DNA from 3 places in the Billgrantia sp. C5P2 genome. Region 3 is predicted to be linked to each of the others. Evidence: predicted binding sites of a transcription regulator. Region 3 holds the regulator's gene; each other region holds the start of a gene.
What was found. Region 3 encodes sigma-54, which starts transcription at its own class of promoters, with help from an activator protein. Its sites were predicted from a motif close to TGGCACNNNNNTTGCTNT; they were not measured.
Positions count from the first base shown of each region.

Region 1 (3,277 bases), 1.7 Mb from region 3:
GATGGTTGGTTCTATAGGGCGAAGCGTATCTCGAGTAAATAAAACTTGAGCTGCCAAGGATGAATCGGTCTCTCCTCAGCGGGGTATGGCCTCAGCGCCGCCAGGCGGGGAACACGCAGCGGAACGGGGCGCCGTTGCCGGCGCCGTGCTGATGTGGGACCGCCACTATCGCGGCGAGCGTGACATCGCCGCGATTTGAGGGGCTGCTAGCCGAGCGTTCTCATGCGCCTCACAGGTGACGCTCCATATCGATGGCGGTCACAGGTACGGCCCGACCGGCGGGAGTCAGCATCAGGCTGGTGACGTAGTAGAGTACGGCACCCAGCAGCGAGCCGGTGAACCAGCCATAGTCGTAGAACCAGTTCATGGTGCCGGTGGCCAGTGACAGCAGGGTCAGCGAGACGGGAACGCCGAAGGCGATGAAGCCGGCCAGGTTGAAGGCGGGATAGGCCCGGCCGTCCTGGTAGAGGCTCGGCACGTCGAGTCGCTGGCGCTTGATCAGGAAATAATCCACCGCCATGACACCCGCGATGGGGCCCAACAGGCTGGAATAGCCGAGCAGCCAGTTCGAGTACATCTGCTCTAGCGAGACGCCGGCGCCGATCACTCCCGCCTTTTGCAGCAGGTCGTAGCCCATCAGAAGCACGCCCACAAGGCCGGTGATCAGCACGCCGCGCGTATGGTCGACCAGCTTGGGGGCCACGTTCTGGAAATCGTTGGTGGGGGAGACGATGTTGGCTGCCGTGTTGGTCGAGATCGTAGCCACGATGATCAGCACCATCGCGATGCCGACCCAGAATGGATTGTCGATCATGCCGATGAGGTTGACCGGGTCAGCTATGGTTCGACCGACCAGAGACTCCGAGGCGGCCGTCATCACCACGCCGAGGGCGGCGAAGAAGAACATGGTCAGGGGCAGCCCCAGCACCTGACCCACGATCTGATCCTTCTGGCTTCTGGCGAAACGACTGAAGTCGGGAATGTTGAGCGACAGCGTGGCCCAGAAGCCCACCATGGCCGTCAGGCCGGCAAGAAAGTAGCCGACGACCGAAGCGCCTTCCGGACGCGAGGGAGGCTGTGCCAGCAGCTCGGTCATCGACATGTGCGGCCAGGCCCAGAACATCAGCCCGATGCCAACCGCCAGCAGCAGGGGAGCGGCCAGTGTCTCCAGCCACTTGATCGATTCCGCCCCGCGGATCACCACGTAGAGGTTCATTGCGCCGAAGACGAAGAAGCCGATGACCTCGCCCACGCCCCCCAGCGCTTGCCAGGGTGGGAAGAGCGCAGCGAGCAGCAGATGGATGGCCAGGCCGCCGAACATGGTCTGGATGCCGAACCAGCCGCAGCCGACCAGGGCGCGAATCAGGCAGGGTACGTTGGAGCCGAGGATGCCGAACGAAGAGCGCAGTACCACCGGGAAGGGGATGCCGAACTTGGTCCCGGGAAAGGCGTTCAGCGTCAGCGGAATCAGCACGATCACGTTGGCAAGCAGTATCGCCAACAGCGCCTCGCCCACGCTGAGCCCGAAATAGGCGGTCAGAACGCCGCCCAGGGTATAGGTGGGCACGCAGATCGACATCCCGACCCAGAGCGCGGCGATGTTCCATTTCGACCAGGTCCTTTCGCTGGCCTTGGTGGGTGCGATGTCGTCATTGAACCGTGGACTGCTGCGTAAGTCGTCGCCTACCTCGAGTTCGATCAGGCCCTTCCTGTCCAACATCCTCGATGACTGGGTCATTGTTGTTCTCCGTCACTCGGTGCATGAGCTCATTGTTGTGTTGGTCTTGCTGGCAAGTAGCAATAACTGTGCCCATTGCCATTCGGTTGGCTGGCTCCCACGCCGAATTGTCCAGCTTGAGGCTTTCTTCGAGTGTTAAGTTTATGTTTTTGAAAGCTGACTCCATAGACAGCAATATATAGAGCGAGGCGGACAAAGAATTCTGAGGAATCATCGACTCCCGTGGAAGCGCCACATGACAGACTAGACACTTTCCAATTTGGTTCAAGATTCCTTAACAGGCTAATTTTAATCACTGTGTTAAAATTATAACATATTGATATTAAAACCAAATATAGAAGTCTGCATGGATTCAGAGTTGGTGCATGCCTCCCCCACTTTGGTGTAAACGACTGATGACGCGATAAATTTGCCTTGTTCTACAAGCGTTTGAGCCGGGCCGTGATGAATTCAACGTTTGCGCCTTGCTATCCCGTGTTAGAGCAACTAATTTCAAAAAGCTGTCTATTGAGTCAGCTTTTTGAAATTGCCCGTGCCCGCGTGGAAGGCGCAGGATGAAAACAATCACAATGAGATCGAACTCCATGCAGAAGATGACGATCGGCCTGATTCAGATGGGCCTCAAGACCAGTACCGATCTGGAACCCTCGGCGATCCGCGATGCCATGAACGAAGCACACCTGCCGCTGATCGAGCAGGCCGCCCAGGCCGGCGTGCAGGTACTCTGCTTTCAGGAAGTGTTCAACCAGCCCTATTTCTGTCCCAGCCAGGACCCGAAGTGGTATGCAGCCGCCGAACGGGTACCGGACGGCCCCACCTGCCGGATGATGCAGAAACTGGCTGCCGAGCATCGCATGGTGATGGTCGTACCGATCTATGAGGAGACCGTGACCGGCATCTACTACAACACCGCTGCCGTGTTCGATGCCGATGGCAGCTACCTGGGCAAGTATCACAAGACCCACATTCCCCAAGTTGCCGGCTTCTGGGAGAAGTACTTCTTCAAGCCGGGCAAGTCGGACTGGCCGGTTTTCGATACCGCCTACGGCAAGATCGGCGTCTACATCTGCTACGACCGTCATTTCCCCGAGGGCTGGCGGGCACTGGCGCTCAACGGTGCCGAAGTGATCTTCAATCCCTCGGCTACCGTGGCCGGGCTCTCCCAGTACCTCTGGGAGCTCGAGCAGCCCGCTTCCGCCGCCGCCAACGGCTGCTTCATCGCCGCCATCAACCGGGTCGGCACCGAGGCGCCGTGGAACATCGGCGAATTCTACGGCAGTTCCTACATCGTCAATCCGCGCGGGCAGATCGAGGCCCAGGCAAGCGACAAGGCGGACGAACTGCTGGTCCATGAGATCGATCTCGCGATGGTGCGTGAGATACGCAACAACTGGCAGTTCTTCCGCGACCGTCGCCCGGAGGCCTATGGGCGTCTCACCGACGGCGAATGAAGACAACAACGAAGGAGAAACGCGACATGAGCCTCTTGATTCGTGGCGGAACCGTGGTCACCCATAGCGATAGCTACCGGGCCGATAT
Region 1 is NZ_CM128542.1:4,695,654-4,698,930, reverse strand. Features, by position in the region: gene ACRWQA_RS21885 (NCS1 family nucleobase:cation symporter-1) at 230-1,738, opposite strand; gene ACRWQA_RS21880 (nitrilase-related carbon-nitrogen hydrolase) at 2,323-3,189, shown strand; gene hydA (dihydropyrimidinase) at 3,216-3,277, shown strand, end outside.
Region 1: the regulator sigma-54 is predicted to act here: its motif matches at 1,795-1,812, upstream of ACRWQA_RS21885 (NCS1 family nucleobase:cation symporter-1).

Region 2 (3,277 bases), 750 kb from region 3:
TCAGCCCGGCCACCACCACGGTGAAGTAGAACTGCACGAACATGTGGTTGAGGTCGACGAAGCTGGTGATCAGCAGGCTGAAGGCGATCGACACGATGGAGAAATTGGTCGCGATGACCGAGGCTTCGCGGCGGCTGTAGTAACCCTGCTCGTATTGCTGGGTCGTGATCAGTACGCCCACGGTGCCCGAGCCCATCCACGAGGCGGTGGCATCGATTGCGCTGCGGCCTGGCAGGTTGAAGATCACCCGGAACGGCTTGCGTACCAGGCTGCCGATGAACTCCATGAAACCGAACTCGACCAGGAACGGCAGCAGCAGGGCGGCAAAGAAGAAGAAGGTCAGCAGCACGGGTGCCAGGTCGTTGAGCATCACCCCACCGGTGAAGGAGGCGGTGACGAACTCGGGTCCGAACTGGAAGAAGGTCATCAGGGCGAAGGCCGCCCCCAGGAGGCGCATGCCGAACCACACCGGGCCGACGTGGAACATGTCGTGCAGCACCCCTTGATCGGCCCAGCGAGGGCGTACGAGCTTGACCCAGGAGGTCGCCAGCACCGAGAGCACCAGCACGATCACGGCAATGGCCGGCAGAGCGCCGCCGAGCAGTGCCTTGAGCCCGTCGGCCATCAGCCCCATGCCAATGTTGATGGTGTCGCCGACCTGGAACGGCACCAGGAACAGGCCGACGCCGATGGCCGAGGGAATAATGAATTTCAGCAGGTTGCCGCGTTCGAAAGGCGCCGGGACGGCGGCGCTTCGGCGGGTGGTGTCAGTGGTGGACATGGGCTCTCCCTTGGGTTGTCGTTGTAGTGTCATGCAATGTCATGTCAGTCGCGGCGCTTGACGCCCGGCAAGACGCACAGCATTTCGTAGAGCAGGGTGGCGCCCATCAGCGCCGTGTTGCCGCTGGTGTCGTAGGGCGGCGAGACCTCGACCATGTCACCACCGACGATGTTGAGCCCGGCGGCGCCACGCACGATCTCGAGCCCCTGGGCCGAGGTCAGCCCACCCATCTCGACGGTGCCGGTGCCGGGGGCGACGGAGGGGTCCAGCCCGTCGATGTCGAAGGTGATGTAGACAGGGGTATTGCCCATCTGCTCGCGAACTTCCGACATCAGCGGCTCGAGTGATCGGTACCAGCACTCCTCGGCGGTGACGACGCGGAAACCCTGCTGGCGGCACCAGTCGAAGTCCTCGGCGGCGTAGCCGGTCCCGCGCAGGCCGATCTGCACCACCTTGCCCTTGGCCAGCAGCCCTTCTTCCTGGGCGCGGCGAAACGGCGTGCCATGGGCGAGGGGCTCGCCGAACATGTGCTCGTTGACGTCGGCGTGGGCATCGATATGGATCAGCCCCACCGGACCATGCTTGTTAGCGATGGCGCGCAGGATCGGCAGGGTGATCAGGTGGTCGCCGCCAAGCGTGAGCGGGATGCAGCCGTGGCTGAGCACCTCGTCGTAGAAGCGGCTGATGATGTCCACCGTCTTGGGCAGATGGAAGGTGTTGATCGGTACGTCTCCGATATCGGCCACCTGCAGGCTGTCGAAGGGGGCGGCGCGTGTGGCCATGTTGTAGGGACGCAGCATGCGCGACTCGTCGCGTATCTGGCGCGGCCCCAGGCGCGTTCCCGGGCGATTGGATGTTCCGACGTCGAGCGGCACGCCGATGAAGGCGGCATCCAACCCTTCAGCAGTGGGCTGGGTGGGCAGGCGCATCATGGTGGCGGGGCCGCCGAAGCGGGGCATCTCGTTGCCGCCGAGCGGCTGGTTGTAGTCGGTCATGGGTAGCCTCTGCTTTGCTTTGTCATGATCTGCTTTACTTTGTCATGACGAGTTGCAGTTTCCGTGCCAACCCTGGAGTGCCGATTTCATGGGCTTGAGAGCAGCGTGACAATTCATAATTGGATCGAGTCGACCGCGGGTTGATACACTCATGCATCGCGATACAAAAATGAATCCCGGTTCTTGAGCAGCGTGAGCGAAATGAGCGAGATCGACCAGGAGGTGGTGCGAACCATCGTCGAGACGGCCAATGACCACTTTTTCATCGTCGACGGTTCGGGCCGCGTACTCGACGTGAGTCCGGGAGCCGTGGCGGTTTATGGCATGGCGCGGGAGCGCTTGATCGGCAGTTCGGTGCAGCGCCTCGAGGCGGACGGCGTGCTCAAGCCTTCCATCAGCCTCGAGGTGATTCGCAGTGGCAAGCCGGCACAACTGATGCAGGTGACCGGCACGGGCCGGCGGGTGATCGCCGAGGCGCATCCGGTCTATGTCAATGGCCGGCTCGAGCGTATCGTCAGCCGCTCGCGCGACCTCACCGACCTGCAACTGCTGCAGGACGAGTACGCGCTCTTGCAGAAGCGCTTCAGCGAGCACCTCAAGCGCAGCCAGGGCGGAACCTCTGGCGAGGACGGCCAGCTCGAGGATGTGCTGGAGAGCCTGGAGATCCGCAGCCAGGTGATGCGCGAGCTCGCCCTGTTGCTCAAGCGCGTGGCGCCTTCGGATGCCACCGTGCTGATGCTGGGCGAGTCCGGCGTCGGCAAGACCGCCTTCGCCCGTCAGCTGCACCGCTGGAGTCGACGCTGCGAGGGTCCGTTCCTCGAAGTGAACTGCGGTGCAATCCCCGAGAACCTGTTCGAGTCGGAGATGTTCGGCTACCAGCCAGGCGCCTTCAGCGGCGCGGCGCGTCAGGGCAAGGCGGGGCTGCTGGAGCAGGCCCAGGGCGGCACGCTCTTTCTCGACGAGATCGGTGAGCTGCCGCTACTGATGCAGACCAAGCTGCTCAAGGTGATCCAGGACGGTAGCGTCACCCGATTGGGTGACACCCGCCAGCGGCAGGTCGATTTCCGCCTGGTGGTTGCCACCAACCAGGACCTGGCCAAGCGCGTCGAGACGGGCGCGTTCCGCCTCGACCTCTATTATCGGCTAAATGTGATCCCGGTTACGTTGCCACCACTGCGCGAGCGCCGCGAGGATATCCCGGCACTGGTCGAGGCATGCCTGGAGCGACTCAACCAGCGCTATGGTCGTCAGAAGCTGCTGCATGGCAGCGTGTGGTCGGAGCTGATGGGCGGCGACTGGCCGGGCAACGTGCGCGAGCTGGAGAACTGGCTTGAGCGTGCCTGGCTCTCGTCGGCGGGGGATCTGATCTACTCGCCCACGCCGGGCGATACCGCGGGCGTGGCATCGCAGGCGCCACCGGTCGCGGCCTCGGCGCAGGTGGAGTTGGCCGAGGACGAAGGACTGCCCGCCTACCTGGCACGGATCGAGTGCGGTGTGCTGC
Region 2 is NZ_CM128542.1:2,387,735-2,391,011, reverse strand. Features, by position in the region: gene ACRWQA_RS11040 (YjiH family protein) at 1-781, opposite strand, end outside; gene speB (agmatinase) at 826-1,776, opposite strand; gene ACRWQA_RS11030 (sigma-54 interaction domain-containing protein) at 1,978-3,277, shown strand, end outside.
Region 2: the regulator sigma-54 is predicted to act here: its motif matches at 1,828-1,845, upstream of speB (agmatinase).

Region 3 (3,277 bases):
GACCACTTCGTTCTACATGATCGTCGGCCTGGTGAAGGCGGATGCCGGCGAGGTCCATATCGACGACCTGGATCTCTCGCAAAGCGCCATGCACGAGCGCGCCCGGGCGGGTATCGGCTACCTGCCTCAGGAAGCCTCGATCTTTCGCAAGCTGTCGGTGGCCGACAACATCATGGCCATCCTCGAGATGCGCAAGGATCTCGATCGTCGTGGACGACATGCGCGACTCGAGCAACTTCTGGAAGACTTCCATGTCACCCACATTCGCGACAACCTCGGCATGAGCCTCTCGGGCGGTGAACGCCGACGTGTCGAGATCGCCCGTGCGCTGGCCACGGAGCCGGCCTTCATTCTGCTCGACGAGCCCTTCGCCGGTGTCGACCCGATCTCGGTGGGCGAGATCAAGGGCATCATCCGCCAGCTCAAGGCACGCAACATCGGCGTGCTGATCACCGACCACAACGTTCGCGAGACCCTCGACATCTGCGACTCGGCCTATATCGTCGGGGACGGCCAGATCATTGCCGAAGGGAACGCCGAAGCCATCCTGGCCAACCAGCGGGTGCGCGAAGTCTATCTGGGCGAGGATTTCCGTCTGTAGTATAATCCCGCGCATCAAGCAAGCACCTGATCCTTATTGCAACTGCATAAACAGGCATGAATATTGCCGATGGCATGTTTATTGCAATGAATTATCTTGCAAGTGATCGTCGACCCGACTAGGGTAGAGTTTTCCGGCAGATGAGCCCCATTACCTCATGGCCATGAAAGCATCCCTGCAACTGCGTGTCGGCACTCAGCTGACCATGACTCCCCAACTGCAGCAGGCCATTGCCCTGCTGCAGCTCTCGACCCTAGATCTACGCCAGGAGATCCAGCAGGCACTCGAATCCAATCCCATGCTGGAACTCGATGACGACTTCGGCGAACAGGCTGTCAGCGAAACCCCCAGCGATGAGTGGGCCGACGAGATACCCAACGAGCTGTCCACCGACAGCGATTGGGCCGACACCTATCCCGATCATGGCACGAGCTCCGGAGGCGCCACCGGCGAAGGGCCGGATTTCGAGCGCCAGGCCTCGGTGCAGACGCTGACCGGCCATCTGATCTGGCAATTGGCGATGACCGACTTGAGCGACCGCCAGCGCCTCATTGCCGAGAGCCTGATCGATGCCGTCAATGGCGCCGGTTACCTGGCACAATCCCTGGAGGACATTCGCGACGGCCTGCGCCGACAGGGCCTGGAGGGCCTGCCCACCCGGGAAGTCGAACAGGTCCTGCTGCGCCTGCAGCAGTTCGAACCCACCGGCGTATTCGCCCGCGACCTGCGCGAATGCCTGATGCTGCAATTGGCCGCGCTGCCCGACGATACGCCACTGCTGCCCCAGACCCGTCGCCTGGTACGCCAATTCCTCGAGGCACTGGCCTCCGATGACCGCCGCCTGCTGAAACGCCGCCTGGGCCTGGACGACGAATCGCTGGACGATGTCATCGCCCTGGTTCGCTCGCTGGACCCCCGCCCCGGCAGTGCCTACGCCGAAGTGAGCAGCAGTTACGTCACACCGGACCTGGTCGCCTACCACGACGAATCCGGCTGGCGCGTGGAACTCAACGCCGAAGCGCTGCCGCGGCTACGCATCCAGCCCGACTATGTCGCGCTGGTGCGGCGTGCGGACAAGAGCCAAGACAACCAGTTCCTCAAGGATCATCTGCAGGAAGCCCGCTGGTTGATGAAGAGCCTCGCCAGCCGCAACGACACCCTGCTGAGAGTGGGGCGGGAGATCATGGCACGTCAGCTCGAGTTTCTCGAACAGGGCGAAGAGGCCATGAAACCCCTGGTGCTGGCCGACATCGCCCAGGCCGTCGAGATGCACGAGTCGACCATTTCGCGAGTGACGACGCAGAAGTTCATCCACACCCCACGTGGCGTCTTCGAGCTCAAGTACTTCTTCTCCAGCCATGTCGGCGGAAACGGTGACGGGGACGTTCACTCCAGCACGGCGATCCGCGCCCGTATCCGCAAGCTCGTCGCCGATGAACCGCCGCGCAAACCGCTCTCCGACAGCCGCCTGGTGGAGCTGTTGGCCGAGGATGGCATCCAGGTCGCCCGCCGCACGGTTGCCAAGTACCGCGAAGCTCTGGGAATCCCCTCCTCCAGCGAGCGCAAGCGTTTTCGTTGACGCCACGACATAACGCTGACCCCGGGCAATCCAACCGCCAGAGGGGGGTATGCAGGGCAGGAAAAAGGGTTACAATCGAGCTACCACTCGAAGGACGAAGGAGCTTGTCATGCAAGTCAACATCACCGGCCATCATGTTGAACTGACCGATTCACTGCGTGACTACGTGAGCGAGAAGCTGAGCCGCGTCCAGCGACATTACGACAACATCACCAATGTGCAGGTCACGCTCTCGATCGAGAAGGAGCGCCAGCAGGCCGCCTGCACGCTGCACGCCGCCGGCGCCGACCTTCATGCCGAAGCCTCCGATCAGGACATGTATGCCGCCATCGATGCGCTGACCGACAAGCTCGACCGTCAATTGGTCAAACACAAGGAAAAAGCCCAGGCTCGCGCCCAGGGCGCCGGCATTCGCTGAGCTGCCATGACATTGGAAACCATCCTGCCCCCGGAACGCGCGCTGTTCGACGTTCCCGGGGGTAGCAAGAAGAGGGTGCTGGAGTTCTTCAGCACCTTCATTGCGCAGAACACTCCGAGCCTCGACAGCCAGGAAGTCTTCGGCAGACTGGTCGGTCGCGAGAGGCTGGGCAGTACCGGCATCGGCAATGGTGTGGCCATCCCCCACGCCCGTAGCCCTCACTGCCATAGCCCAGTGGCTGCCTTTCTCAAACTGGCCGAGCCCATCGACTTCGACGCCATCGACGGAGAGCCGGTCGACCTCGTCTTCGTGCTGTTGGTGCCCGAGGAGGCCGACGATACGCATCTGTCGCTGCTAAGCCAGGTGGCCAGCGTCATGAACGATGCCGAAACGCGCGCACGTCTGCGCAAGTGCGAAAGCCAGCGCGAACTCCACGAGCGTCTCATCGAAGCGATTCGACGACAGTCCTCGGCCTGACCTCCCCCTTCGCCGTTCGGCCGGCCCCTGATCAGGAGAACCATCATGCAGCTTGTGATCATCAGCGGCCGTTCCGGTTCCGGCAAGTCGATCGCACTGCAAGCGCTCGAAGATATCGGCTTTTACGCCATCGACAACCTGCCGGCGATGCTGCTTGGCCCCCTGGTGGATGAGCTGCGCAGCTCCCCCACGATCCAGACAT
Region 3 is NZ_CM128542.1:1,633,457-1,636,733, reverse strand. Features, by position in the region: gene lptB (LPS export ABC transporter ATP-binding protein) at 1-601, shown strand, start outside; gene ACRWQA_RS07565 (RNA polymerase factor sigma-54) at 759-2,180, shown strand; gene hpf (ribosome hibernation-promoting factor, HPF/YfiA family) at 2,290-2,598, shown strand; gene ptsN (PTS IIA-like nitrogen regulatory protein PtsN) at 2,605-3,075, shown strand; gene rapZ (RNase adapter RapZ) at 3,121-3,277, shown strand, end outside.